Regions from separate parts of the Bifidobacterium sp. SO1 genome, predicted to be linked through region 4. Evidence: riboswitches for the same ligand, from Rfam matches in the RefSeq annotation. Region 4 holds a riboswitch; each other region holds the start of a gene.
What was found. Region 4 has a riboswitch for thiamine pyrophosphate ahead of JS541_RS15060 (ATP-binding cassette domain-containing protein). Riboswitches for the same ligand answer to the same signal wherever they lie in the genome.

Region 1 (7,363 bases), on a different contig from region 4:
GTTGGTCATCGGGAAGGAGACGGCGGCCTTGGAAAGCATGGTGTCCCAGTTCTTGACGTCGTCCGCGGAGAAGACGGAGGAGTCGTAGTACATGAACCAGGTGTTGGCGGTGTACGGCACGCCGTAGAGCTTGCCGTCGGTGCCGGTCACGGAATAGACGAGGACCTGGGAGTTCTGCTCCTTGACCTGCTTGGCCTCGTTCTCGCCCAGCTCGCCGATGGCGCCGGCCTTGACCAGCGTGCCCAGCTGATCGTTCGCGAACATGTAGACGTCGGCGGCGGCGGCCGGATCGCCGATCACGGTCTTGGACGCGTCGGCTTCGGAGACGACGTCGTTCTTCCACGTGATCTTGTAGTCCGGGTGGGCCTCTTCGAACTTCTTCTCGACCTGGGCCAGCCAGGACTCGGAACCGTCCTTGCCCTTGGCCTGGTCTTCCTGCGGGGCCCAGACGCTCAGGGTGACCTCGGTGGTGCCGGAGGTCTTGTTCTCGCCGCCGGCGTTGTTGGCGGTCTCGCCGCCGCACGCGGCGAGCGGCAGCAGCATGGAGGCGGCAGCAGTAAGGCCGATAGCCTTCTTCCAATTGATCTTCATCGATCTTCCTTTCCTTTACTTACATCGTTGCGTTTTCTCTTATGCACTGCATACGTTGCAGCCCTTTTGCAGAGCTAGGTATTGCATACGTTCACATCGGCGTGATTCTCACGGCTAATGCGTTCCTCGTGCAACTCCCTTGCAGTGCATCAGTGGTTATTACTATAGCACGGTTTTGCAAACGTTGGCAATTCGTGGCAAAATTATTTACGACAAACGATGTCATTGATAACGCTAAACCGCAAGAATTGCAAAGGATTGCAGTCATGACCCAAACGCAACACGCCGAAGCCCCCCACACCCCCTCCCCCGCTTGTCATTTCGAGCGAAGCGAAGCGGAGCCGAGAAATCTTACCAACGCAGTCCCCTCCACAGATCTCTCCACTCCGCTGCGCTCCGGTCGAGATGACACTATGAACACCCCCTCCACCCCCGACCGCACGTGGCTCGACACCGCCGTCTTCTACGAGATCTATCCTCAGTCGTTCGCCGACTCGAACGGCGACGGCATCGGCGACATCCACGGCATCATCGATCATCTTGACTACGTTCGCAATCTCGGCTGCAACGCACTGTGGCTGAACCCGCTCTTCGACTCCCCCTTCAAGGACGCCGGCTACGACGTACGCGACTACACGCGCGTCGCCCCACGCTACGGCACCAACGACGATCTGGTCGCCCTGTTCGCCGCCGCCCACGAACGCGGCATCCGAGTCCTGCTCGACCTCGTCCCCGGCCACACCAGCGAAGAACACCCCTGGTTCCACGCCTCCTCCCAACCCAACACGACCAATCGCGGCGAGATCATTCCCTCCGCCGCCCCTTCCTCTGATTGTCATTGCGAGCAGAACGAAGGCACTCCCACTAAATGTCATTTCGAGCGAAGCGAAGCGGAGTCGAGAAATCTTACCGAGGCAGTCCCCGCCAAAGATCTCTCCACTCCGCTACGCTCCGGTCGAGATGACAACATGGGAGCCGGCTCCGATCGAGATGACAATACGGGAACAATCACTGATCACAACCCCACCCTCGCCTCCCGCTATATCTGGACCGACTCGTGGATCGCCGGCGGCGACGGCCTGCCCTTCATCGGCGGCGAAACCCCACGCGACGGCACCTATATCATCAACTTCTTCAAATGCCAGCCCGCACTCAACTACGGCTTCGCGCACCCGCGCCAATCCTGGCAGCACGCCGCACTCGGCCCCGAAGCCCTCGCCACCTGCGACGCGATGGTCGACGTCATGCGCTTCTGGCTGTCGCGCGGCGCAGACGGCTTCCGCGTCGACATGGCCGATAGCCTCGTCAAGCACGACGACGAAGGCAAGCCGGCCACCATCCGTACCTGGCAGTACATGTTCTCGAAGATCCGCCCCGAGTTCCCGGCCGCCGCGTTCGTCTCCGAATGGGGCCGCCCCTACGAGTCCATGCAGGCCGGCTTCGACATGGACTTCTACCTCGACTGGCGCTGGGACGGCAAGCCGAACGGCTACAACATGCTCCTGCGCAACACCGACACCCCGTTCGACCACGACGGCGATCTGAGCTACTTCAACGCGGATTCCGGCGCGTCGATCAAGCCGTTCCTCGACCAGTACCTGCCGCAGTTGCGCGACTGCGAGCGCGCGGGCGGCCTCTTCGATCTGATCTCCTGCAACCACGACACGCGACGGTTCGCGCCGCGACTGACCGAACGCGAGCGCAAGATCGCCTTCGGCATGCTGCTGACGATGCCCGGCTGCCCGTTCGTGTATTACGGCGACGAGATCGGCATGCGATACCGCGACCTGCCCACGAAGGAAGGCGGCTACACGCGCACCGGCAGCCGAACGCCGATGCAGTGGGACGGCGATCTGCCGAATCTTGGCTTCTCCGCCGCGCCCGCCGATGCGCTGTATCTGCCGGTCGAACCGGCGGGTGATACGGCCCATGACGCAACCGGCGCCGTCTCGCCTGTGACCGTTCCTACGGTCGCATCGGAATCCGCACGCGCCGACTCGCTGTACCACTGGATCACGTCGCTGCTGGCATTGCGCGCCGACTCCCCCGCGCTGAGGTCCAACGCGGCGTTCGAACCGGTCGCTGCACCTGAATCCGGCCGTGTCTTCGCCTATCTGCGCACTCCGGTCGACTCTTCGGGCGAGCGCAACGAGTCAGGCAGTCTTCCCCTCCTCATCGCCATGAATCCCGGTCGTGAGACCGAAACGGTCACGCTCCCGACCGAATTCGCCGCGCAGTCCCCCGCCGTCCGCCTCGCCATCGGCGAACCCGCGGTCGACGGCGCCACGCTCACGCTGCCTCCGCAGTCCTTCGTCATCCTCGGCTGACGCACGGCTGTTCCGCCGCCGCGACGGCGATTAGGATGGAAGCGGCAACGATACACACGTATCAAGGAGGAATCATGCCCGTTATTCACACCCACGTCTCCGTCAAGACCACGCCCGAGCAGCGCGAGGCGCTCAAGGCCGCGTACGGCAAGGCGATCAGCGCGGTGCCCGGCAAGTCCGAAGGCTGGCTGATGTGCCCGTTCGAGGACGACATGCCGATCTACTTCGCCGGATCCGACGACAAGCCGGCGGCGTACGTCGAGGTGAACGTGTTCGGTCGTTCCGTGCCCGGTTCGGCGTGGGAGAAGCTGACCGAGTCGATCATGGCGGCGCTCGAGGGCACGCTGGGCATTCCGCAGGACCGCACGTACATCCGCTACACGGCGACGACGGACTGGGGGTGGAACGGCGGCAACTTCTAGTTAGTTGTCACAGCTCCATCGCGGCCGCATACAGCGCGCTGTTATGAGGCGTGGCGGTTTTCTCTCGCTGAGCCAGCGCTCAGCGAGAGAAAACCGCCACGCCTCTGTTGTTTCGCCCGGTCTCAGCCGAGCAGCGCGAGTTCGTCCGGGGTCAGCCGCAGATCAGTCGCGGCGAACGAATCGTTGATCTCATGCGGATTGCGGGCGCTCGGGATCGTGAACAGACGGTCGTACCGGGTCAGCTCCCATGCGAGCACCACCCGCTGGTACGAGACGCCACGCGCGGCAGCAACCGCACGGAACGGATCGTACGCATGCCGGTCGAACGGGTCGAGGAACCCGCCGAGCGGCGACCAGCACACGAAATCAAGCCCGAGTTCGGCGCAATGCTCCATCGTATGTTCCGGATCGGGGTGCGAGGGCGAGAACTGGTTCTGCACGGCGATCAGCTTGTCGCCGAGGATCGCGCGGGCCGTGTCGATCTGCGCGTTGTTCACGCGGGAGATGCCGGCGTAGCGAATCACGCCTTCGTCGAGCAGCGTCCTGAGCGCGCCGATCTGATCCTCGTACGGCACGGCCGGATCGGGACCGTGCGAATACAGCAGGTCGAGCGCGTCCACGCCAAGGTGACGCGCCGATTCCTTCGCGTCGCGGATCATCGTCTCGGGCCGCGAATCGGCCATCCAACCGTACCGGCTGCCGGCCGCCTGCAATCGTTGGCGGTCGTCCTGCGCCACAGCCTCCCCTGCCGCGACGTCCGTGTCGATCGTGCGCCGGTATCCGGTTTTCGTCGCCACCAGCACCTCGCCGCGCGGACCGTCCCAACTGGCGAGCGCGTCGCGCACCAGCATTTCGCCGTACCCGAAATCGCCGGGAACGCCCGTGCCGTCCGCGCCCGGAGCGGTCGGCAGGTAGTACGACCACGCGGTGTCGAGGTAGCGCACGCCGGCGTCGAGCGCGGCGTGGATCGTGCCGATCGCCGTCTCACGGTCCGGACGTCCCTCGATGGCGAGCGCCATCGTGCCCATGCCGAGCCTGGAGATGCGATGCCCCGCGAAATCGACCGTGTTCGCGAAATCAGTGCCATGTTGCAACGTCGTCATACCGCCCATCATCGTGCGAGCCCCTGACGCGGATACGCTGCTTCATCGTTTCACGGCGGATCGCACCGCCGCTGGATGCCCTGTCGCACCCCGGGGCTTATGATGGTCACGCAACCGAACGGGAGCCCGGCTGGGCTGAGAGGAAGTCGCGAACTTCGACCGTCAACTTGATGCGGGTCATGCCGCCGTAAGGAAACGGGTTGTTTCGCCGTCGCAATCGATGCGCGGCGGTTCGCGATCATTTTTTCAGTCTGCGCGGGTTTTCGCATCCGTTGCATCGTCGTTGCGCGCGGACTCGTCACCGTGTCGCCGCGCCGCTGTTCGGATGATCGTTTGCGCGACAACTCAACATAATTCAAGAACAACCAGTGATACTTACGACAAGGGTCATGAAGGGGCGCACCACCTCACAGGGTACGGCTGCTTCAGCGACCCTTTTTTTCGAATCCGGCGCGGCCGGGGAAGGGGAACCGATGATCGTCAACGGTCAGGAGGAGCAGCTCGACGGGCCGATCAGCGTCGCCGAGTTCATCGAGCGCAAGGGATTCAAGCCGGCCCGTGTGGCCGTCGAGCTCAACGGCGAGATCGTGCCGCGGGCAAAGCGCGCGCAGACGATGCTCAAGGGCACCGACACCGTGGAGATCGTCACGTTCGTGCAGGGCGGCTGACGGCCGTGACGGCCGTGACGACCGGCAACGGGCATGCCGCGGCAACCAACGGCATCCATACGACATCGAATACGAAGGAGTAACCATGACTGGAGTAACCATGACTGCACCATCCACCGAACCCAACGTTTCGCCCACCGAACCGACGCTCGACGAACTCGTCGGCACTGCCACGAACACCGCGCTGCTGCCCGAGCCGGACGCCCACGCCTACGACGCGATTGCGACCGGCGACGCCGATCCGCTCATCCTCGGCGGGCACAAGTTCACGAGCCGGTTCATCCTCGGTTCGGGCCGCTACGATCTGAACCTCATCAAGGCCACGATCGAGAACGCGGGCACGCAGATCGTCACGATGGCGCTGCGCCGCTGCCGCACCACCGAGAACAACCTGCTCGACTACATCCCCAAGGGCATCACGATGCTGCCGAACACGTCGGGCGCGCGCAACGCGGAAGAGGCGGTGCGCATCGCGCGACTCGCCCGCGAGGTGTGCCAGACCGATTTCGTGAAGGTCGAGATCGAGCACGAGACGAAGTACCTGTTGCCGGACAACGCGGAGACGATCCGCGCGACCGAGATGCTCGCGAAGGAGGGGTTCGTGGTGATGCCGTACATGTTCCCGGACCCGATCGCGGCGCGGCAGCTTGAGGAGGCGGGCGCGGCGTGCGTGATGCCGCTCGGCTCGCTGATCGGCTCGAACAAGGGGCTGCGGATGCGCGATTTCATCGAGGTGATCATCGCCAACGCGCATGTGCCGGTCATCATCGACGCGGGTATCGGCCGGCCGAGCCAGGCCGCCGAGGCGATGGAGATGGGCGCGGACGCGGTGATGGCGTATACGGCGATCGCGTCCGCGGGCAACATCCCGGTGATGGCGCGCGCGTTCAAGCACGCGATCGAGGCCGGCCGCGAAGCGTATCTTGCGGGCCTCGGCACCGTGACCGAGGGTCATGCGGTGCCGTCCAGCCCGACCAACGCGGCCGACTATCTCTCTGCCAGCAAGTGATTACCGCGCGTGATTACTTGCGCACCTGCGTGATCTGGTAGGCGGCGAGCAGAATCGCCAGCCAGATCACGCCGGCGACCACGGCCACGCGGTAGCTCGGCGAGAAGCACATGAGCACCACGACGAGCGCAAGGAACGCGAGCACGATATACGGCATCACGCGCGCGAACGGCAGCTTGAAGTGGATCGCGTCCAACGCCGTCTTGCCCTGCAGTCCGGCAAGTTCGGCCGGACCGTCGCCGGCCGCGACGACCTTGCGGAAGTGCACTTCCGTGATCATGATCATCGACCAGTTGATCACGCCGGCGATCGTCGCGATCGACATGAGATAGTTGAACGCGAACTCCGGCCACAGGAACACGACAACTACGGCCAGCGCGGTGATGATCGCGGAGGTGATCACGCCCGCGACCGGCACGCCGCGCGAGTTGAGCTTGCCGAGGTACGCGGGTGCGTTGCCCTGCTTGGCGAGCGAGTACAGCATGCGCGAGTTCGCGTACAGGCCGGAGTTGTAGACGCTCATCACGGCGGTCAGGCACACGAAGTTGAGGATGCCGGCGGCCGCGTGCACGCCCACCGAGTCGAAGATCTGCACGAACGGGCTGGACTTGCCGTCGATCGTGTTCCACGGCACCACGGCCATGATCACGCCGAGCGCGCCGATGTAGAACACGAGGATGCGCCAGATGATGCCGTTCGTGGCACGCGGGATCGTGGTGCGCGGGTTCTCGGTCTCGCCCGCGGTGATGCCGATCAGTTCGGTGCCGCCGAAGCTGAACATCACGACGCACAGGGCCATGAGCAGACCGGTCCACTGGCCGTCGGCCGTGCGCTGCATGAGGCCGTGCGGGAAGAAACCGCCGTCGATCGCGAACCAGTTCGCGAAGCTGGCCTTGATGCCGGACGCGGTCGGGAGATTGGCGACGAGTACCGCGAGACCGCCGAGGATCATCGCGACGACGGCCACGATCTTGATGATCGCGAACCAAAATTCGAACTCGCCGAACTTGCTCACGCCGAGCAGGTTCGCGGCGGCGATCACGACGAGAAACACGGCCGCGGACACCCACTGCGGAATGTTCGGGAACCAGTAGTTGACAAATGAGCCGACGACCGACAGCTCGACCATCGACACGAGGATGTAGTTGAACCAGTAGTTCCAGCCGGAGACGAAGCCCGCGCGCTTCGACCAGTAGCGGGTGGCGTAGTAGCTGAACGCGCCGGCCTTCGGGTCTTCGACCGA
Region 2 (7,363 bases), on a different contig from region 4:
GCGCCGTTGGCGCGGCGGATTTTTGCCTTCGTTCGGCTTTCGCCTCGCTCAGGGCTCGCCTACAGGAAGCCCACAGGGCTTCCTGCTTAACGGCTCGCCCATGCGTGGTCCATCGGGCCGGAACCGTGGCCGAGATTGAGTTGGGCATTGAGCGCGCCGGTCAGATAGTTCTTGGCGTGCCGGATCGCGTCGGGCAGCAGCTCGCCTTTGGCGAGGTTCGCGGCGATGGCCGACGACAGCGTGCACCCGGTGCCATGCGTGTTCGGATTATCGACGCGCGTACCCGGGAACCATGTCGCGGTGCAGTCCGGTCCGACCAGCAGATCGTTCGCGTCGGTCACGCCGTGCCCGCCCTTGACGAGTACCGCGCAGCCATATCGGCCGGCCACGGTGCGGCCGGCCTGTTCCATCGCGGCATGCGCGTCATCGGCCTGTGCGAGCGGCGAGACGGCAGGGGAGAACCATTGCGCGGTGTCGAGCGCGGCGGACTGATGCTGGATCAATCCGACCAGCTCCTCGGTTTCGGGGATGTTCGGCGTGACCAGCGTCGCCAGCGGGAACAGCCGTTCGGTGAGGGCCGCGATCGCGTCATCGTCGATGAGCTTCGCGCCGGACGTGGCGACCATGACCGGGTCGAGCACGATGTTGCGCGCGTGATGCGCGGCGAGACGGTCGGCGATCGTCTCGATGATCCCGGCCGACGAGACCATGCCGATTTTGACGGCCGCCGGCGGGATGTCCGCGAACACCGCGTCGATCTGCGCGGCGACCATGCTCGCCGGCACGTTCTCGACCGCGGTGACGCCCATCGTGTTCTGCGCGGTGATCGCCGTGATCGCGGACATGCCGAACACGCCGTTGGCGAGCATGGTCTTGAGATCGGCCTGCATGCCCGCCCCGCCGGACGAATCCGACCCGGAGATCGCCAGTACGGCGGGAAGCGTGGTGGGCATGCAAGTTCCTTTCTGTTGATGGATACGGGTCACTGGGCGGTGGTGTAGAGCTTGCCGCCCTGCTCCTTGAACTTCTCGCTCATCGCGGCCATGCCCTTGGCGATCTCCTCGGCGGACTCGTTGACGATCTGCTCCTGCTGAGCGGCGTTGCCGAACTGCTTGCGGATGTTCTGCGAGATGGCCATCGAGCAGAACTTCGGGCCGCACATCGAGCAGAAGTGCGCCATCTTCGCCGGCTCGGCCGGCAGCGTGTCGTCGTGGAACGCGATCGCGGTGTCCGGATCGTAGCTCAGGTTGAACTGGTCGAGCCAACGGAACTCGAAGCGGGCCTTCGAGATCGCAAGATCACGATCCTGCGCGTGCGGGTGGTGCTTGGCGATGTCGGCCGCATGACAGGCGATCTTGTACGCGATCACGCCCTGCTTGACGTCGTCCTTGTTCGGCAGACCCAGATGTTCCTTCGGCGTCACGTAGCACAGCATGGCCGTGCCGTAGCGGGCGATCTCCACGCCGCCGATCGCGGACGTGATGTGGTCGTAACCCGGCGCGGTATCGGTCGTCAGCGGCCCCAGCGTGTAGAACGGCGCGTCGTTGCAGATCGCCTTCTCCATCTCGATGTTCATGCGCACCGTGTCGAACGGGATGTGGCCCGGGCCTTCGATCATGACCTGCACGTCCTTGGCCCACGCGCGCTTGGTCAGCTCGCCCAGCGTCATCAGCTCGGCCAGCTGCGCCGGATCGTTCGCGTCCGCAAGCGAACCCGGACGCAGGCCGTCGCCCAACGAGAACGCGACGTCGTACTTGGCGAAGATGTCGCACAGCTCGTCGAAGTGCGTGTACAGGAAGCTTTCCTGATGATGCTGCAGGCACCATTCGGCCATGATCGAACCGCCGCGCGAGACGATGCCGGTCACGCGGTTCGCGGTCAGCGGCACGAAGCGTAGCAGCACGCCCGCGTGGATGGTCATATAGTCGACGCCCTGCTCGCACTGTTCGATCACGGTGTCGCGGAACAGCTCCCAGCTCAGCTTCGACGCGTCGTCCTCGACCTTCTCCAGCGCCTGATACATCGGCACGGTGCCGATCGGGACAGGGGAGTTGCGCAGAATCCATTCGCGCGTGGTATGGATGTCGTTGCCGGTGGACAGGTCCATGACCGTGTCCGCGCCCCACTTGGTGGCCCACGTCAGCTTCTCGACCTCCTCGTCGATGGACGAGGTGACGGCCGAGTTGCCCATGTTCGCGTTGAGCTTGGTGAGGAACGCGGAACCGATGATCATCGGCTCCGCCTCGGGGTGGTTGATGTTGCACGGCATGACCGCGCGGCCAGCGGCGAGTTCGGAACGCACCAGCTCGACGTCGCAGTTCTCACGCTCGGCCACGTACTTCATCTCAGGGGTGATGATGCCGTGGCGGGCGTACCACATCTGCGTGATCGGGTGGTCCTTGGCCTTGAGCGGGTTGTGCTTGCGGCCGCGCCATTCCTTGGTGGCCTTGCCGCGCTTGATGGCGCGCTTGCCGTCGTCCGCGAGGTTGCGTTCGCGGCCCTCGTACTCCTCAACGTCGCCGCGGTCGAGGATCCAGTCGAGGCGCAGGGGCTTCAGACCCTCCTTCGGATCGCACTTGGGGCCTTCGGTGTTGTAGTCGTGGAACGGCGGGTTCGGGCCGACGCCGGGCGTGTCCGAGAGCTTAATCTCGGTGTACGGCACCTCGAGATCGTAGGAGCCGAACTGGTTTTCGAAATGCACCGACTTGGTTTTGCGGATATGCGCCTTGTCGCGCTGCTTGGAGCCGCGGGCTGCGATGTCGACGCGCTGCTGCTTGGCGAGCTTCTGCGCCTCCTTGGCCTCCTTCGCGTTGGTGAACTTCGGCTCGGCGGACTCGGCGGCTGCGCCTTCGCTGGTTTCCGGCTTGGCGATCACGCGCTTGGCGTAGCCGTGCTTCGCGTCGCCGCGCACGGCCTTCCAGCCCTCGACCATCGCGCGGGTCGCGGCCTGCGGATCGTCCGCACCGGCGATCGCGGAGACAGCGAACCAGCCGGCGGCCTTGGTGTGCGCGAGCATGTCCATGTCGGCCGCGGTCACGCCGCCGCCGACCACGACCGGGAAGTCGCAGGCCGAGCAGATCGTGTTGATCTGGTCCGCGTCGAGCGTGCGGCCGGAACCGTCATTGCCACCGACCGAAGCCTCGGGCTTGGTCGTGGAAACGTGCAGCGGACCGGCGCCGATGTAGTCGATGCAGCCGTCGGGCAGCTCGTTGATGATCTTGACGAGGCTTTCGGTCTCCGCCGACAGGCCGACGATCGCGTCGTCGCCGAGCATCGCGCGGGCCTCGCGCGGCTCCATGTCGGTCTGGCCGATGTGCACGCCGTCGACCTTGATGCCCTTGTTGCGGCACTGCCACACGACATCCACGCGGTCATCGATCACGAACGCGACCGAATCGGACTTGTCGTTGTCCTCGATGATCTGCGCGATGTCCTGGGCAAGCGAGGTGATCTCCTTGGCGTCGGCATCCTTGGCGCGCAGCTGGATGAACGTCGCGCCGCCGCGCAGCGCCTCCTCGATCACATCGGTGACCGGTCGGTCGTGCGTGTCCTGCGGGCCGACGACGAAATACGCGGACAGGTCGAACGAGTCGCGCATCGATGCGAATGGATAGTTGTTCATGTGGTTTTCCTTTTGGGTTGATTAATAGGAAAGTCTTGGTTGATGTTGGATTGGTGCTGGCGGAGCCTTGGCTCCCTCGGCTGAGGGAGCTGGCAGCCGAAGGCTGACTGAGGGAGCGTAGATGGTGTGACCTTGATCTGTTTCTGACTGCCGGAATGCCGTTACCCCGTCACGATCGCGGAACCCGCCACCTGTGCGGGCGTGAGGTTCCACAACGCATCGAGGAAGTGCGGCTGGAACGTGCCCGGGCCGTCCGACTTCGCCTCGGCGATCTCGCCGGCGCGGTTGAACAGCAGCGAGGCTGCCAGCGCGGCCGTCAGTGGTTCGGCGACCGCTAGGTACGTCGCGGTCACGCCGCCCAGCGAGCAGCCGGCACCGGTGATCTTCGCCATCAGCGCGCTGCCGCCCGGCAGGCGGTAGACCTGCTCGCCGTCGGTCACGAGATCGACCTTGCCGGACACGGCCACCGCCGCCGTGCCGTGCGGCGCGGATCGAGCGAGGAACGCCGCCAGCGTCTTCGCCGGTTCGACCGCCGCATCAACCTCGTCCACCGACTCCACGCCGGCCGGCCGGCTCGCCTCGTCGGGGGAGACCAGTCCCCACATGGTCGCCAGCGCGATGATCTCGGACGCGTTGCCGCGCACGATCGTCGGGGGAGCGGCGCGGAATGAGCGCAGGATCTCCGTGCGGGTCTTGCCGATGCCGGCCGCGACCGGGTCGAGCACCCACGGGTGGCCGGACTTGCGGAACGCGCGGGCGATCTGCGGCAGCGCATCCTTGTAGAACGGCAGCAGCGTACCGACGTTGATGTAGTCCGCGCCCGAAATCGACGCGGTGTCGATCACGTCGTCCGGCAGGAAGCTCATCGCCGCGGTGCCGCCGGCCGCGAGCTGCGCGTTCGCGACGAGGTTGATCGTCACGAAATTGGTGAACGACTGCGCCAGCGGCGTACGTTCCCTGACATCGTGCACGGCCTGTGCGATGCGCTCGCGCAGATCGGCCAGATCGGTCGGTTCGGTGGCGGTTTGATCGATGCCGGCCTGATCACAGACGGAATGGTCGATGTCGGACCGACCGGCATCTGACTGATCGGTGCCTGATTGATCGGCGCAACCGCAACAATGCGACTGCGTGTCGGTATGCGAATCTTCGCTCATATCGCTGCTCCCTACGATGGTCTTAACCAACAGGTTCTAAGGGTCAGGCTCGCGCCTCTCTCAACCCGCCGCACCGGCCGGGTTCCCCTGCATTACGCTCCCGACGCTATGCCCCAACATGGACATATCCCCGTTCTTTCGTGTCCTTCCTCTGGCGTTTCTTGCCCGCCTGTGGTATTAAGGCGCTCCTTATATCACTGTCACGCTGTGCCTATAGACTCGGGAACGCTAACTAGTCCCCAAACCGTTCAAACCAGAAGGTGCATTGTGGCTGTATCCAAACTCGATGAAGTCGTGTCCCTCGCGAAGCGTCGCGGGTTCGTGTTCCCCGCCGGAGAAATCTACGGCGGCACCCGTTCCGCGTGGGATTACGGTCCGCTCGGCGTCGCGCTGAAGGACAATATCAAGCGCGAATGGTGGCGTTCGATGGTCGTCACCCGTGGCGACGTGGTGGGCGTGGATACGTCCATCATCCTGCCGACCCCGGTGTGGGTCGCCTCTGGCCACGTGGCTGTGTTCAACGACCCGCTGGTCGAGTGCCTCAACTGCCACAAGCGCAACCGCGCCGACAAGCTGCAGGAGTCCTACGCCGAGAAACACGGCGACAAGCTGCCCGAGAACGGCATGGCCGACATCGTGTGCCCCGACTGTGGCACCCGCGGCAAGTGGACCGAACCGCGCGACTTCAACATGATGCTGCGCACGCACCTCGGCCCGGTCGAGGACGAGAACAGCCTGCACTACCTGCGCCCGGAGACCGCGCAGGGCATCTTCGTGGACTTCAAGAACGTCATGACCTCGTCTCGTTCCAAGCCGCCGTTCGGCATCGCCAACATGGGCAAGTCCTTCCGTAATGAGATCACGCCGGGCAACTTCATCTTCCGCACCCGCGAGTTCGAGCAGATGGAGATGGAGTTCTTCGTCGAGCCGGGCACCGACGAGGACTGGCACCAGTACTGGATCGACGCGCGCACCCAGTGGTACCTCGACCTCGGCGTCAAGCCGGAGAACCTGCGCCACTACGAGCATCCGAAGGACAAGCTCGCCCACTATTCGAAGCGCACCGTCGACATCGAATACAAGTTCGGCTTCCAGGGCTCTGACTGGGGCGAGCTCGAGGGCATCGCGAACCGCACCGACTTCGACCTGTCGGCGCACGCCAAGCACTCCGGCGAGGACCTGAGCTACTTCAACCAGGCCACCGGCGAGAAGTACGTGCCGTACGTCATCGAGCCGGCCGCCGGCTTGACCCGCTCCCTCATGTGCTTCCTCGTGGACGCGTACGACGTGGACGAGGCCCCGAACACCAAGGGCGGCGTCGACAAGCGCACCGTGCTGCGCCTCGACCCGCGTCTGGCCCCGATCAAGGCCGCCGTGCTGCCGCTGAGCAAGAAGCCCGAGCTGCAGACCGTCGCGCAGAACCTCGCGTCCGACCTGCGCCAGCACGAGTGGATGATCGACTACGACGAGGCCGGCGCGATCGGCCGCCGCTACCGCCGCGAGGACGAGATCGGCACCCCGCTGTGCATCACCGTCGACTTCGACACGCTCGACGACCAGGCTGTGACGATCCGCGACCGCGACACCATGAACCAGGAGCGCATCTCCCTGGACAAGGTCGCCGAGTACGTCGACGCCCGCATCGGCGAGAAGCGCACGCACGTGCCGCAAAAGCCGGTCGCGATGGGCGGCGAGGCTTGGCCGGACTCCGTGAAGATCAACGAGGCCGGCGGCCTGTACTGATCCGCTGTTCGCCGAGCGGACCTCGGCCCCCTCTGATGAGGGGGCTCCCGGCGAAGCCGGGTGGGGGAGGGAAGAAGCCATAACGCCGATCTCTCCCCCAGTCATCCTGCGGATGACAGCCCTCTCAGCAGAGGGGGCCAAGTGCGTTATTGACCTTTGTATTCGATCCGGAACCTATTCCATCAGATGAGGGACAACATATCGTGACGAACAAGGATGCTGAAACCGTGCTCACGGCGCGTGACCGCGAGCGACTCGACCCGCGCGGCGACATGGCCGCGGCTGCGGGCGACGGATCGTCGCAGCCGGCGGCCGAGCCGTCCTCGTCGGTCTCGCCGGTGACGATCGCGCCGGTCAGGCTCGGCCCGATCACCGTGCCCACTCCGGTCGTGCTCTCGCCGATGGCCGGGGTCACTAACTGGCCGTTCCGCGTGATCTGCGAGGAATATGGTCCCGACGGCCTGTACGTGGCCGAAATGATCACCGCCCGCGCGCTCGTCGCCCGCAATCCGAAGGCGCTGCGCCTGTGTCAGTTCGCGCCGAGCGAGAAGATCCGCTCGCTGCAGCTGTACGGCGTCAACCCGGCCATCGTCGAACAGGCCGCGCACATCGTCGTCGACGAGCACATGGCCGACCACGTTGACCTCAACTTCGGTTGCCCGGTGCCCAAGGTCACCCGTCGCGGCGGCGGCTCGGCCCTGCCGTGGAAGACCGACCTGTTCCGCGAGATCATCCAGCGCGTCGTCAAGGTGTGCGGCGAGGCGAACATCCCTGTCACCGCGAAGATCCGCGTCGGCATCGACCACGAGCACGAGACGTTCATGGAGGCCGGACACATTGC
Region 3 (7,363 bases), on a different contig from region 4:
GCGCCTCAGCGGCGCGAGCCCCGGGACGGGTGGGCGAGCATGGACAGCACATGCGCCTTCGCGATGCGCAGATCGACTTTGCCGCCGGCCCGCGTCGTCCGCCGCGCGGCGTCGCGCTGGCGATTAGGCTCGAAGACGGATGCCGGGCGAATGCCGGCGGTATTGGTAGAATCGGTCATGGCGATGACCCTCCTTCGGGGAATCGGAACGACGGGCGTCTGATCTTGGCGGATATGCGCGCCCGCGGCTCCATGGTTGTTGCCGTTCAATCCCCGCGCCGGGTTCCAGCCGGTCCGGGGATTCTCGTTTCGGGTTTCCACCCGCCATCCGTGAGATAGGCGTCGATGCCGAGCACATACCCAGGGGACAGGTTTCGGTGAATGGCCAGCCAGATCAGGTCGGACTGCTGCCACGGTATCGAGCCGTTGACCTTTCCCGCGACCGAGGATTTGGACGTACCCATCTCCCTCGCGAGGTCTCGGCAGCTCAGACCCGCCGCCGTCATATAGCGACGCATCGGAGAATCCATTATTTTTGCCGTCAGTCCATTCACAATAGACAATATATCAAGAAACTTGCACAGCAGCAAATCATTGTTGTAGGATTATGTCCATCGATATTGGACAACTCCAATCTGAAAGGACTTGATATGGCAAAAATCGAACCATTGCCCGAATCCAATGGACTCGGCGACTACCTGCAGAGGGTATTCATCTGGAACGTCAACATGCAGCTGACCGGCCGCGGGATGACCCAGCAGTCACTTTGCGCGGCACTGGGGCTGAAGAGGGGCGCCGTGTCCGCGAAGATGACCGGCAAGACTTCCTGGACCATCCAGGACATCGCCGCAGTGGCGGAATTCTTCAACGTCCCCCCGCTCTCCCTGCTGGATGCGTCGATGTACGAGCAGATGATGCGCGGAATGAGCAGTGACGGAGGTGCATCTTTGGTGGCAGTGGCCACCGCCGGGTTTCCTGTGCGAGCAACTGAAGGCCAAGCTGGCGGCCTGAAACCGTTGGAAACAAAAGGCTCCGGGCCACGATACCTCGTGGAACCCGGAGCCGGTGAGTACCCCCAGAGAGAGTCGAACTCTCGTTGTCAGATTGAAAGTCTGGTGTCCTAACCGTTAGACGATGGGGGCGAACAACTCGATTGATAATACGCGAGACCACGGAGTTGCGCAAATCGGCGTGTCGCCATGGCTCCACGACGGCATCACACGCTCCGATCGTTGGAATTTCGGGCTTTTCAGCTCTCTATATACCAAGGCGCCGGCGGATCGACCGTCATCAAGTACGATCCGCCGGCGCTCCAGTTTCCGGCCAGCGTGTCCGCCTTCCGGCGAACTCACACGGCCCTGTACGTGAAGTCGTGGATCACACGGCCCGCGGCCAGGCCCTTCTTCTCGAAGTTGGTGAGCACGCGACCGTCGAACCGTTCCGATTCGCGGAAGTCAGCGTGCGGCAGGTCGGCCGCAGTATCGGCATTGCCCTTGCCCACGTGCCCGGTCGGCAGGCTCACGGTCAGCGAGCCGACGTTCGCAAAACCCTCCACGCCGTCCATCACCTCGTGCACGTGCAGCGCATAGTCCTCGATGTCGGTGGCGATGCGCCACATTCCCCCGTCCGCCAGCGCGCGCCGCACGTCGCCGGCCAGTTCCGGCTGCACGATGCGCCGCTTGTGGTGCTTCATCTTCGGCCACGGGTCGGGGAAGAACGTCCACACCTCGGCCAGCACGCCCGGGTCGCACGCCTTGAACAGCTCGGGCGCGTTCACCTGCGCGATGCGAAGGTTGGCAAGACCTTGCTTGCCGGCCAGCAGCAGCGTGTGCGCCACGCCCGGATCGTACACCTCCAGCGCCAGGAAATTCACGTCCGGACGAGCGGCCGCGGCGGCGACCACGTTCTCGCCCTGACCGCTGCCGATCTCCACGATCAAGGGATGGTCGTTGCCCCACGTCCCGCGCACGAAATCCGCGTCGACCCGCAGCCCTTCACGCACATCCAAAGAGCCTTCGCGCGCGTTGATGTCGAGCAGGTACGTGTCTGCAAACGTATCCCATGCACGCTGCAAACGGTCGTCGAGCCGTGCGGAACGGCGCACGAACGAGAGCACCTTGCGGCCGTACAGCGCAGGGCGTTCCTGCGTGTCCGACGCAGCCGATGCCACACCCGGAGCGTCCGGCGTCTGATCGGCGGTTGATTCTTCGATAGTCATGGGATTATTTATAGCGGCCGGCTTGGAATAGGCGCGCAGAACGCCGCCAGGTTGCGTCGGGTCAGCGCCGCAAGACCGATCGCCGCCGTCTCCAGCCGATCATGCGCAAGCCGACCGTCAGGTCGCGGCTCATCGTCGGTCGGCCCGTTTCCGAACCGACCGTCACGCCGATCGTCACAACCGTCGCCGCACGACCCGCCGGCCCGAATCGCCGCCAACGTTCGCAGCAAGTCGATCAGTGCGCCAACGTAATCATCCACGCCGTACTCGCGGCCCAACGCCCATGTCAGCGACTCCAGCCCGTCGCTTTCCACAAGCAGCCGGTCGTCAGGAATCCGCCGCGCCAGCGAGCGCACCGATTCGTCGGCTGTCACATCCGGTCCGATCGACATGTAGCAGCCCATGCCGAGATATTCATCCTGCCAACGATCGCACGCATACCAGTGCACCATGTACCGATTCGGATACTTCCGGATCAGTTCCAGCACTTCGCGTTCGCGCGACTTGGTGTGCAGGATGACCGGTTTGCGGAGCCGGCTCGCGTAGTCGAGCTGCGCTGCGAATGCGGTCAGCTGGTCGGCCAGCGGCACGTCGGTCCACTCGCCGTCGAGTCCGATCTCGCCGATGATCGCGGCCTGTTCGAGATACGGCAACGCATCCTCGATGCGATACCGGTTCGCGTCCCACGGATGGATGCCGAAGCTGACGCGAATGTCCGGCCGCGCATCGACCGCGCCCGGCGCTTCCGGCACGGCGCGATCGTCGATCGAATCAATACTCGGCCCTGTCCGTGCACCGCCGCCGGTCTCGTCACCATCCGCCGCACCGTCGATCCATGACAACGTATGCCGCCATTGGTCGCCGTTCGCGCAGCTGATCACCGAACTCACACCGTACGTGCGCTGCACGGCGACGAACCGCGCGTCGTCGGCATGGCAGTGCGCATCGGACAGCAGCGATGCGAACGTATCCATCAGCGCGGCATCATGCCGCATGTTCGGCGACAGGTTCTCCAACGAACATCTCCTTCATATCAAAAACGGTGACCCGCGATATCGATCACAGGTCACCGTTCAGTCAATCAATCGCATCGGCCGTGTCGGACGGCCGATCCGTCAGCCAACCGACAGCTCACACGAGCGCGGCGGCGTCGCGGCCACCGGCCACGCGGTCGAGCGCGCCGGTCTTGGCGAGCGCCTGGTACAGGAACCACGCGATCACGCCGGCGAAGATGATGCCGGAGATCGTGCTGCACACGAACGCGGTGACGATGAAGAATGCGTCGTAGCTCAGGTAGTACATGACCCACGAGACGGCCATGCCGGCGAAACCGGCGGCCGCGCCGGAGAGCACGGTGACGGCGAGGTTCCACGCCTTGTACGCGAAGATGAGGAAGACGATTTCGGCGGCCAGACCCTGCACGAGGCCCGGGATGAGGGTGCCGAGACCGCCCCAGTGGCTGCCGAGCAGCGCTTCGACGAGCGCGGCGATCACTTCGGCGAACAGCGCGGCGCCCGGCTTGCGCACGATGATGGCGGCCAGCGGGCCGGCGAAGTAGTACAGGCCCCACAGCAGCGCGTCGGAGCCGGGCAGGAACGTGAACACGGCCTCGAGCGGCTGCGTGACGATGCCCGCACCCCAGAAGATCACGCCGGATGCGACGGCGATGACGGCGGCGACGGTGATGTCGGCGACGCTCCAGCGCAGCGACGGACGCGCGGCCGGAGTCTTGGAATCAGTAGACATAATCTCTCTCGCTTTCTTGTCGTTGTCTTCAAGCGAGGGCGACGCGGCAGAAGGGCCGATAGACCGGCGAGCACACGCGGCGCGCGCAGTCCAGACGACGTTCAAGGACTTCGTTCGCCGGTATTGCCCGGATCACGTTCGACGGTCGGATGCTGGCGCATCCCTCTCAGCTCGCCACGCGAGCCCCCGTGCTTGACACGTTCACACGATACGGGGATGCGGCTACAAATGTCAAGACTTTGCTGCGGGCAATAGTGCAGAATCGATGTCGCAAATATCACAAAGCGAGCGGGAATCCGTTGGAAAGATTTCTCCGCTCGCTACGCTCGGTCGAAATGACAATAAGAAAACCGCGCTCGGTCGAAATGACAGGAATGAAAAGCTGCGCTCGATCGAAACGACAGATACCGGGGATCATACTCCGCCGAAACGATAGGCAGTGCCGACGGCCCGAGCTACGCCTCCAGCCGCGCCTCGACCCAGTCGACGATGTACGGCGCGACTTCCTTGATCTGGTCGATCGCGACCTGGAACTCGTGCGGGCCGCCGTACCACGGGTCAACCAGATCGATCTCGTCCTCGCGTCCGGCCGCCGGCTTGGGCAGGTTCGGGTCGAAGCTGCGGTACATGTGCACTTCGGAGCGCTTCTCGGCCGGCAGTTGGCGCAGCAGCGCGCGCATGTGCGACGCGGTCATCGGCAGGAACAGGTCGCTTTCGTTGATCTCCTCGCGCGTGATGCGGTGCGCGAAGTGGTGCGCGGGGATCTCATAGCCGTCGGCGCGCAGCACACGCACGGCGCGGCGGTCGATCGGGTTGCCGTACTCCTCGTCGGACACGCCGCTGGACATGACGCGCACGCGGTCGGCGAGTCCGCGCGACTCGAATTCGGCGCGCAGGATGATCTCGGCCATCGGCGACCGGCAGATGTTGCCGGTGCAGACGGTCATCACGGTGTACAGGTGGTTGCTGGTCATCGATACTGCTTTCGGTCGGCGCGGTGACGCGCAATTTCGGTCTGGGATGGGTAAGACCGCGATCGGATACGGTCACGAACCGTCGATCACGGTCGGCATCGGTCGGTACATGATCGACGATGATCGGTGACGATCAGCGACGAACGGCACCAACCGACTACGGTCAGATACAGCCTGACTTACTGTCGAGTACAGTCGGCTTTCGGTCAGCGCGTCTTCTCGTAGGTCACGAAACGATACGCCTCGATGCCGTCCTCATGCTTGGCCGGCTTCATCCAATGGCTTTCGTCGGCGACGCGCCACAGGCCAAGATCGACCAGATCGCGCACGTCCGGCGCGTAGGTGTCCGCGTCGACCTTGGCCTTGAGCAGCGTCACATACGCCTTCGAGGCCAACGGCAGCGCCTCGCGGAACAGCTGCGCCCCGCCGATCACCCAGATCTCGCTGCGGTCCATGCCGTCGTCGGGAATCGCCTCCTGACGCGCATAATCCATCGCATCGTCCAGGCTTTCGGCCACGGTCGCACCGAGCGCACGGTACTGCGGGTCATGCGAGACGACGATATTGTCGCGGTTCGGCAGCGGACGGTACTTCGGATCCAGCGATTCCCAGGTCTTGCGGCCCATGATCACCGGATGCGAGACGGTCAGCTCCTTGAAATGCTTCATATCCTCGGCCAGATGCCACGGCATGCCGCCTTGGAAACCGATGGCGCCGTCATGACCTTCCTTGTCGTGCGCCTCGGCCCAGATCAGGTTCACCGAGAAGGTCTTGGGGAAATCGTCACCCCAATCCTCCCCGCTCTCAAGCCCGGCGATTCCGGGCTCGGGTTCGTGATAGCCACTGCGGCTACTGTCATGCTCCATTTCACTCACTCCTTGGGGTTAGGACTGGGGACAAGTGTACGGTCACACCGCGACGCGGCGGCGGGACGGGCGCGGAATGTCGGATACGTCACACCGCGACGCGGCGGACGTCCGCACGGCCGGCACGGCCACCGGTCACACCGCCACCGGCGCCTTGATCGTCGGATGATGCTGGTAGCCGACGATCTCGAAGTCGCTGTAGTCGTAGTCGAACAGCGAGTCGGCCTTGCGGATCCTGATCTGCGGGTACGGATACGGCTCGCGGCCGAGCTGTTCGAGCACCTGGTCGATGTGGTTGTCGTAGACGTGGCAGTCGCCGCCCGTCCACACGAACTCGCCCGGCTCAAGTCCGGCCTGCTGCGCCATCATCAACGTGAGCAGCGAATACGAGGCGATGTTGAACGGCACGCCGAGGAACATGTCGCACGAGCGCTGGTACAGCTGGCAGCTCAGGCGACCGTCGGCCACGTAGAACTGGAACAGCGCGTGGCACGGCGGCAGGGCCATCTGGTCGACCTCGGCCGGGTTCCATGCGGTGACGATCATGCGGCGCGAGTCGGGATGATGTTTGATGAGGTCGAGCACGTTCGAGATCTGGTCGATGGTGCGATTCGGATCCTCGGGCGTGGGCGCGGGCCAGCTGCGCCACTGCACGCCGTAGACCGGGCCGAGGTCGCCGTTCTCGTCGGCCCATTCGTCCCAGATGTGCACGTTGTGCTCCTGCAGCCAGCGCACGTTGCTCGAGCCCTTGAGGAACCACAGCAGTTCGTACGCGAGTCCCTTGAAGAACACGGTTTTGGTGGTCAGCAGCGGGAAGTCGCCACCGGACAGGTCGAAACGGATCTGCTGGCCGAACAAGGAGATCGTGCCGGTGCCGGTGCGGTCGGACTTGAGCGTGCCTTCAGTCAGGATCTTGCGCACGAGGTCCTCATACGGCATGGGAATGTCGGTGGCCGGTCGGGCCGGGATGCGGGTGCGGATGTCTGCGAGCTGTTCAGGTGTCAAAGCCATGCGTTCCAGCATACATGCCCGTCGGCATTGGACGGATATCGCTGCTGGACGATCGTGTGCGGACCGCGGCTCGGGTGGGCTAGATTGGATGGTGACGACGCGACGCGATCGGCGCGGCGCGGTGGGCATGGACTCCAAGGAGGACACTATGGGCAAGCGACTGTGGGTCGAGCGCAACAAGGACGGTTCGTGGGACGCGTTCAGCGACGATGGCGCGCACATCAAGTTCGGCAAGGGCAAGGGCGTGTTCACGCCGGGCGATCTGATGAAGATCGCGCTGGCCGGCTGCGCCGCGCTGTCAAGCGAGTTCGCGGTCGAGCACACGCTCGGCGAGGGCAAGGGCGCCAGGATCGTGGTCGACGGCCAGTATGATCCGGAAGGCGACGCGTACACCAGCTTCGACGAGCAGGTGGTCGTGGACGCGACGGATGCGAACCTGTCCGACGAGGATGCCGAGAAGCTCAAGGAGCGCGTCACCCGCCACATCGACAAGGGCTGCACGGTCAAGCACACCTACGTGCAGGAGACCCCCGTGCGCATGAACGTGAC
Region 4 (7,363 bases):
CGGTCGTGGGCGTCGGTGTGACGGCGGGCATGGCGGTCGGCCAGGTGCCCGGCATGTTGACCAGGTTGACGGTCAAGAACGGGCGGGCGGCGGATATGGATCGTACGGTCAGCGTGCTCGGCCAGACCGGTACGCTGCCGGCCGGGTCCGTCGAGATCACGGATGCGGCGTTCCTGGACAGGGTCGCGGCGAGCGATGACTACCGGCTGATGGACGAGGCGACGCTGGCGGCCGGGTTGGGCGCGTCGCTCGCGTTGGCCGAGCCGGTGACGGTGCTGCGCGTGCCGGCCGGCGCGGTGTTCGGCGTGGACGGTACACAGGGTTGCGTCGCGGTGCCGAGGGACGGTTCCCCGGATGATGCGGGCGCGTTTGACGTGGTGAGGGTGTCGATCGTGGGTTCCGAACTGGGCGCGAGCCTGGTGCGGACCGGGGATGGCGGGCCTGACGTGTCGTCGATCGCCCGCGTGGCGATCGGCAGCCGCATCGCGGCTGAAAGCTGCCGGTGATGCGCGGCGTGGCGGCCGGTGGCGCGGGAGGCGCCGCGGACGACGTCGTGGTCCCGCGGATCGTGCCGGGGACTGCGCGGGGTGAGGGCAGGCGCGTGACGGCGCATGGGCTGGCGCACCGGTTCCCGGGCACGGACGTGTTGTTCGAACGGTTGGATTTCACGGTGGAACCGGGGCAGACGGTCGCGGTGTGCGGGCCTTCGGGCTGTGGCAAATCGACGTTGCTGTCGATCCTGGCGGGCTGGGAGAAGCCGTATCGGGGCACGGTGGAGCGCGTGGGCGTGGAGCGTGTCGGCTGGGTGTTCCAGAACCCGTACGGGGTCGCGCGGCGTACCGCGTTGGATCATGTCGTGTTCCCCTTGTTGGCCAAGGGGATGCGTCGGCGTGACGCGGAGCCCGAGGCGTTGGCCGCGATGGGATTGTTCGATCTGGAGTACGCGGCCGGCCGCAGGTTCTCGGATCTGTCGGGCGGGGAGGCGCAGCGGCTGATGCTGGCGCGCGCGGTGTGCTCCAGACCGGATCTGCTGCTGGTGGACGAGCCGACCGCGCAATTGGACACGCGCACCGCGCGTTCGGTCAGCCATGTGCTGGGCAATCTGGCCGGTCAGGGCATGATCGTGCTGGTCGCCACGCATGATCCGGACACGCGCGACGCGTGCGGCCGCGTGATCGACCTGGCCGACTACGCGCCGCGCCCCGGCGAGGATACGGACATGCCGGCCGGTGGTGATGCGGGTGAGCGGGGTGGTGTGTCATGAGGATTGGTTCGATCGTCTCGGAATGCGTGCGCGACATCGAGTCGGGCACCACGCATGCGGTCGCGATGATGCTCGCCGTGCTCTGTTCCGGACTGCTGCTGGGCGGATACGAGGCGGTGGGCGTCGTCGGCCTGGAGACGCAGGCGGTCACGCGCATCAACGCGCTGGCCGACACGCGCATGATCATCGCGTCCGGCGATCTGATCGACGGGACCGTGTGCGACCGGTTGCCGGACGCGGCGAACGGCCCGGACGCGTCCGGCGCGTTGCGTGCCGGCGACCAGGTCACGCCCTTGTCCACGCCGGGCAAGGACATCGCGTCGTACGAGGTCACGCCCGGACTGCTGCGCATTCTCGCCGCCGGCGACCGTCAGGCGAACGCGTCATCCACGCCGGTATCGGACACGGTCGATGCGTCCGGCATCTGGGTGTCCACCGATCTCGCCGACGATTTCGGCCTGACGGTCGGTTCCCGGCTCGCCACCGACCACGGCGGCGCCACGGTGGCGGGCGTGTTCGCATGGCCCAACGACGGGCGCGATACGCGTCTCGCATACGCGCTCGTCGTGCCGGTGTCCGCGTCAGCCGCGCCGTTCGGCGAATGCTGGGCCAGGCAATGGCCCGCCAGTGGTCAGACCGACAACCTGCTGTATTCGACCGTGATCGTCTCCGGCGAGTCGACGGGTGGCCAGGCCGGCGTCATGGCGGTCAACAAGGGATTCGACTCGCACTACGACGCGCACGACTCGTACACGAGCCGCATGACCCGGTGGATGCCCTGCGCGGGACTCGCGGCCGGACTGCTGATCGGCGTCGTGGGCGTGCGAAGACGCCGGCTCGAATACGCGGGCGCGCTGCACTGCGGCCAATCCAAAGGCGCGCAACTGCTCGGCATCGGCTTGGAGACGCTCACGTGGAGCGGGCTCGGGACCATATCGGCGTGCAGCCTCATCGCCGCCTACTGCTGGCGCATGGCGGCCGGCGACCCCGTTGCAATCCTTTTGTCTGCGATACGCGCGCCGCTCGCGCTGTTCGCCGCCAGCATGCTCGCGGCCGTCCTCGCCGGACTATTCGTCCGCGAATCCCAACTCTTCCGCTACTTCAAGACCCGCTGACCTTGACTTCGGGGTGGGTTATGCTCGTGGGGTTGACACGGGAGCTGCGAACCGTTGCGGGTATTGGCCGCGACGGCATGGCTGAGATGGGATTCGTCCCGACCGATTGAACGTGACCGGGTAATGCCGGCGTACGGATGTCGCCTTCCCGTGCCTGATATTCGTTGGCGTTCGGCCATCTGGCCGGCGTCCCAGAGGAAAGGCGCGATCCAATGGTCGAGCATTCGATGACCAGTTCTTCCCCTGCTGATCCCGCGGCCGACGGTGCGTCTGACATCACGGCCGATACCATGCCTGCCATCGCATCGACTCCGCAAACCGGTATCGCGCCGGCCGCGGTCAGCGCTCACGACTGGGGATGGCGGCACACCACGCGGCGCGACTTCGCATTGCGGCACGTCGACTTCGACATCCGGCCCGGCGAACGCGTGCTGCTGCTCGGCGCGTCCGGCGCAGGCAAATCCACGTTGATGGCTGCGCTCGCCGGCGTGCTCGGCGGTGCCGACGACGGCGAAGAGGAAGGCACGCTCACCGTCGACGGACTTGACGCGCGGGCCGCACGAGGCCGTGCCGGACTGGTATTGCAGGATCCCGATTCGCAGATCATCCTCGAACGGGTGGGCGACGACGCCGCATTCGGCTGCGAAAGCCTCGGCGTGCCGCGCGACGAGATCTGGAAGCGCGTGCACGAATCATTGGACATCGTCGGGCTTGGCGACCTTGCGCTCGACCGGTCCACGCAACACATGTCGGGCGGTCAGCGTCAGCGGCTCGCGCTTGCCGGCGTGCTCGCCATGCATCCGGGACTGCTGCTGCTCGACGAGCCGACCGCGAACCTCGACCCGGCCGGCGTGCGCGAGGTGCACGACGCGGTTCGGCATGTGCTCGAAACCACGCATGAGACGATGATCGTCGTCGAACATCACATCGACGTATGGCTCGACCTGATCGACCGGGTGATCGTGCTCGGCAAGCCCGACCCGGACGATCTGACCGGCGGCGTGATCGCCGACGGCACGCCCGATGGGGTGTTCTCCACGGTCGGCGACGTGCTCGCGGCCGGCGGCGCGTGGGTGCCCGGTCGTCGCATCCCAACTGAGTACCGCGATCCGAACGGGCGGATGCGGCCGCTCAACCCGGCATCCCATATTGACCCCGAACATGCCGGCGAACCGGTGCTGCGCGCCGACGATTTGTCGTTCGGCCGCGGCAAGGCGCTCGGCGAACACGTGAACCTCGAGTTTTACGGCGGCGAAGTGTATGCGCTCATGGGGCCGAACGGCGCGGGCAAGTCCACGCTTGCGCTCACCTTGGCGGGACTGCTGCCACCGATCGCCGGGCATGTGCGTGTGGGCACCGACATGGTGCCGGACGGGCGCGGCGACGACCCGCACGAATGGAAGAGCCGCGAACTGCTCGGCCGGGTCGGCATGGTGTTCCAGGAACCGGAACACCAGTTCGCCACGGCGAGCGTGCGCGCCGAAGTGGCGCTCGGCCCCACATCGATGGGTAAGACGGACGAGGAGGCGAACCGCATCGCCGACGACATGCTCGCTCGGCTCGGCCTGACCCGTTTCGCGCCGGCCAACCCGTACACGCTCTCGGGCGGCGAAAAACGACGGCTTTCGGTCGCCTCCATGCTGGCCGCCGCGCCGCGCGTGCTCATCATGGACGAACCCACGTTCGGCCAGGATTTCGCCACATGGACCGAAATGATGCGGCTCATCGCCATCGCACGAGACGAAGGCTCCGCCGTCATCATGGTCACGCACGACGAACCGCTCGTCGAGGCGCTCGGTGCCCGCCGCATCATGTTCACGCAGGACGGTCTGCGCGCTGGCGTCTCGAGCGAGCATGGCTCCCGTCCTGTCATTTCGAGCGAGCATGGTCCTCACCCTGTCATTTCGAGCGAGCATGGTCCTCACCCTGTCATTTCGAGCGAGCGGAGCGAGTCGAGAAATCTTCTTTCGCGTGATGGCGTCCGGAAAGATTTCTCCGCTCCGCTTCGCTCCGGCCGGAATGACATGAGTGAGGCCGGCTCCGGTCGAAATGACACTGGTGAGGCGAATTCTCATGATGGAGACATCGTCGCGACCGTGCACGTCACTCCGACGACCGAACGCGTGGAGGCGGCCAAACCGGCGTCGCCGTCATGGTTCGTCGCCAGACTCAACCCGGTCACCCGGTTCGCGATGGGCCTGATCATGTGCATCCCCATGTTCTTCAGCCTCGACGTGGTAAGCGCGTCCATCGCGCTCGGCCTCGAATTCATCCTGCTGTGGATCGGCGGCGTGAACCCGCTCGCCGTCTGCCGCAAGACCTGGCCGATCTGGGTCGGCGCTGCCGGCGCGTTCATCTCCATCGTCCTGTACGGTCAGGCATCCGGCGCGAGCTACCTCCAGCTTGGCGTCATCCATGTCACGCAAGGCTCCCTGTACCTCGGCTGCGCGATGTTCCTGCGCGTGCTCGCCATCGCCATGCCATCGGTCATCCTCATTCTCGGCCTCGACCCGACCGATCTGGCCGACGGACTCGTCCAGCTCGTGCATCTGCCGTCCCGGTTCGTGTACGGCGGTCTGGCCGGCATGCGCATGTTCACCCTCCTGCAGGACGACTGGCGCGCGCTCGGCCTGTCGCGCCGTTCGCGCGGTCTCGGCGATGAAGGCGCGGTCAAGCGTGCGATGGCGCAGGCGTTCGGCCTCCTGGTGCTCTCGATTCGCCGTGCCACCAAGCTCGCCACCGCGATGGAGGCCCGCGGTTTCGGCTCCGACCGGCCGCGCTCGCAGGCTCGTGTTTCCCGTTTGCATGGTATTGACGCGGTCGGCTATGTGATCGCCGTGGTCGTGCCGGTGTTCGCGCTGGCGGTCGCCATCAAGACCGGCTTCTGGAACCAGCCGCTGCTTTCGTAATCGGTTCGCATCGTCAGCCTGCCGTCGCCGTCATGACGAAAGCTCCCCGCGGGAACGTATTCTCGCGGGGAGCTTTTCATCATGCATCACGAAACCCGGTCAGCGATGGCGGCGCAGCGGGGCCAGTTCGAAGACCTCGTCGGAGGCGGCGGCCACCTCGGGGCTGTGCGTCACGATGATCACGCAGCGGTCCTCGTCGTGGGCCAGCGACCGGAAGATCGACATGATATCGTCCTGCGTGGCCATGTCGAGGTTGCCGGTCGGCTCGTCCGCCACCACGACCTTCGGATCGTAGCTTAGCGCCCGGGCGATCGCCACGCGCTGCTGCTCGCCGCCCGACAGGTGCAGGATGCGCTCGTTCGCGTATTCGGCCGGAAGATGCACCTGTTCGAGCAGCTGCACCGCGATGTCCTTCTTCGGCTTGTCGAACGTCTTGCCCGAAGCGTCCATCGACAGGATGATGTTCTCCGCCACCGTCAGCTGCGGCAGCAGGTTGAAGCTCTGGAAGATCACGCCGATGTCGTGGCTGCGGTAGTCGTAGCGATCCTGCTTGGCGAGGTCCTTGCCGTTGTAGACGACCTTGCCGCCGGTGGGGGGGGAGGTCAGTCCGGAGATGAGCGAGAGCATCGTGGTCTTGCCTGCGCCGGACGGGCCGGTGATCGAATACACCTCGCCGGTGCGGAAGGTGTGGCTGATGTTGTTCAGCACCTTCTTGCCGCCCTTGGTGTACGAGTAGCTGACGTTGTCGAGTTCGAGAATAGGGGTTGGTTCAGTCATGATGAAAGTCCTTGTGCGATGAAGTGTGATGGATGGCTCCCCTCGGCGGGAGGGGAGCCATGGGCCGGTGATTACGAGCGGTCCGCGAGGATTTGCAGCGGCTCGTAGCGCATGACGAACACGACGGCGACGAGCGCGGCGACCAAAGTCAGACCGAGTCCGATGAGCAGGAGCTGGCCGACGATCTTGAGGTTCACGGTCGCGTTCACGCTGGAGACGTAGTTCACGGCCTGGCCCATCATGCCGCGCGGCCCGTTGCCACTCGGCTGGCTCGGCGCGCTGTTCGAGTTCGACTCGGAGGACGACGAGCTGTCAGACGACGAGCTGTTGCTGGACGAATCGGAGTCGGACGAATCAGAAGAGCTGGATGACGAGCCGCCCGGCGCACCCGGCCCCTGCATGTCGCGGCCGAACTGCGCGTTCTGGCTGGACGCCTGAGACTCCTGCTGTTCGACCTGCGCGGCCAGCAGCTGGTTCGACACCGGCACCGAGGCGATCGCACCGCCCGCCGCGCCAAGCGCCAGGCCGATCATCGTGACCACGAGCAGCTCGAACGTGAACTGCGCGGCCACCTTGACCTTCTTCACGCCGATCGCCGTCAACACGCCGACCTCGTACTTGCGTTCGCGCACGTTGAACAGGGTGAGCACCACGAGCACCACCGCGCCCACGCCAAGCACGATCCACAGCAGGGTCAGCGCGAACTGCGCGAGGTTATCGAGCGGCACGAGGCTGGACTCGTACTGTTCCACGTCGGCGGAGGAGACGGTGTAGTCGTCGCTCAGGCCGGCCTTCGTGGCGTCGGAGACGAACTGCTCATAATCGTCCTTGCTGGAGAACACATACGTGTAGTTGAGCTGCGCGGCCGCGGTCTCGGTCGTGTTGCCGTTCGAATCGGTGGAGGAGGTGGTCGAGTCGGAGTCGAGGCCGAGCGACTTCAGCGTGGAGACGGACGTGTAGATCGCGTTCGCCGGGTCGGATGCGGTCGAGCCCATCGGCCCGCCCATCTGGTTGGACGATTCGGTGCTGTTCTCGTAGATGCCGACGATGGTGAACGTGTAGGTGGTGTCCTCGTCGCTCGTGTTCTCGAGCGTGAACGTGTCGCCGACCTTGAGGTTGTTGAAGTCGGCTAGTTCCTTGGAGATGATCACGTCGCCGTCCGAATCGGAGTCGTAGCCGAACACCTCGCCGTCGCTCATGGTGAACGTGCCGTTCTCGGCGTTGGCCACGGCCTCGTCGGAGGAGAATCCGACGAGTGAGAAGTCGCCGGAGGTCATGGTCATGCCGCCCATGCCGCC

Region 1: it holds a riboswitch for thiamine pyrophosphate, as region 4 does, so the genes downstream of both, thiS (sulfur carrier protein ThiS) here and JS541_RS15060 (ATP-binding cassette domain-containing protein) in region 4, are expected to answer to the same signal.
Region 2: it holds a riboswitch for thiamine pyrophosphate, as region 4 does, so the genes downstream of both, JS541_RS04380 (hydroxyethylthiazole kinase) here and JS541_RS15060 (ATP-binding cassette domain-containing protein) in region 4, are expected to answer to the same signal.
Region 3: it holds a riboswitch for thiamine pyrophosphate, as region 4 does, so the genes downstream of both, JS541_RS00800 (ECF transporter S component) here and JS541_RS15060 (ATP-binding cassette domain-containing protein) in region 4, are expected to answer to the same signal.

Annotation. Positions count from the first base shown of each region.
Region 1 is NZ_JAFEJR010000009.1:110,146-117,508, reverse strand. Features, by position in the region: gene JS541_RS08795 (extracellular solute-binding protein) at 1-591, opposite strand, end outside; gene JS541_RS08790 (alpha-amylase family glycosyl hydrolase) at 1,005-2,918, shown strand; gene JS541_RS08785 (phenylpyruvate tautomerase MIF-related protein) at 2,993-3,340, shown strand; gene JS541_RS08780 (aldo/keto reductase) at 3,463-4,443, opposite strand; TPP riboswitch at 4,552-4,655, shown strand; gene thiS (sulfur carrier protein ThiS) at 4,917-5,111, shown strand; gene JS541_RS08770 (thiazole synthase) at 5,197-6,120, shown strand; gene JS541_RS08765 (amino acid permease) at 6,134-7,363, opposite strand, start outside.
Region 2 is NZ_JAFEJR010000003.1:181,232-188,594, forward strand. Features, by position in the region: gene JS541_RS04370 (bifunctional hydroxymethylpyrimidine kinase/phosphomethylpyrimidine kinase) at 87-953, opposite strand; gene thiC (phosphomethylpyrimidine synthase ThiC) at 983-3,622, opposite strand; gene JS541_RS04380 (hydroxyethylthiazole kinase) at 3,784-4,779, opposite strand; TPP riboswitch at 4,771-4,878, opposite strand; gene JS541_RS04385 (glycine--tRNA ligase) at 5,047-6,522, shown strand; gene dusB (tRNA dihydrouridine synthase DusB) at 6,726-7,363, shown strand, end outside.
Region 3 is NZ_JAFEJR010000001.1:175,444-182,806, forward strand. Features, by position in the region: gene JS541_RS00770 (hypothetical protein) at 6-179, opposite strand; gene JS541_RS00775 (hypothetical protein) at 266-517, opposite strand; tRNA gene JS541_RS00785 (tRNA-Glu) at 1,070-1,141, opposite strand; gene trmB (tRNA (guanosine(46)-N7)-methyltransferase TrmB) at 1,348-2,217, opposite strand; gene JS541_RS00795 (TatD family hydrolase) at 2,226-3,233, opposite strand; gene JS541_RS00800 (ECF transporter S component) at 3,349-3,963, opposite strand; TPP riboswitch at 4,055-4,162, opposite strand; gene JS541_RS00805 (low molecular weight protein-tyrosine-phosphatase) at 4,419-4,937, opposite strand; gene JS541_RS00810 (dihydrofolate reductase) at 5,144-5,803, opposite strand; gene JS541_RS00815 (thymidylate synthase) at 5,939-6,742, opposite strand; gene JS541_RS00820 (OsmC family protein) at 6,963-7,363, shown strand, end outside.
Region 4 is NZ_JAFEJR010000020.1:14,376-21,738, reverse strand. Features, by position in the region: gene JS541_RS12590 (hypothetical protein) at 1-506, shown strand, start outside; gene JS541_RS12585 (ATP-binding cassette domain-containing protein) at 602-1,264, shown strand; gene JS541_RS12580 (hypothetical protein) at 1,261-2,379, shown strand; TPP riboswitch at 2,407-2,535, shown strand; gene JS541_RS15060 (ATP-binding cassette domain-containing protein) at 2,670-5,288, shown strand; gene JS541_RS12570 (ABC transporter ATP-binding protein) at 5,388-6,065, opposite strand; gene JS541_RS12565 (ABC transporter permease) at 6,137-7,363, opposite strand, start outside.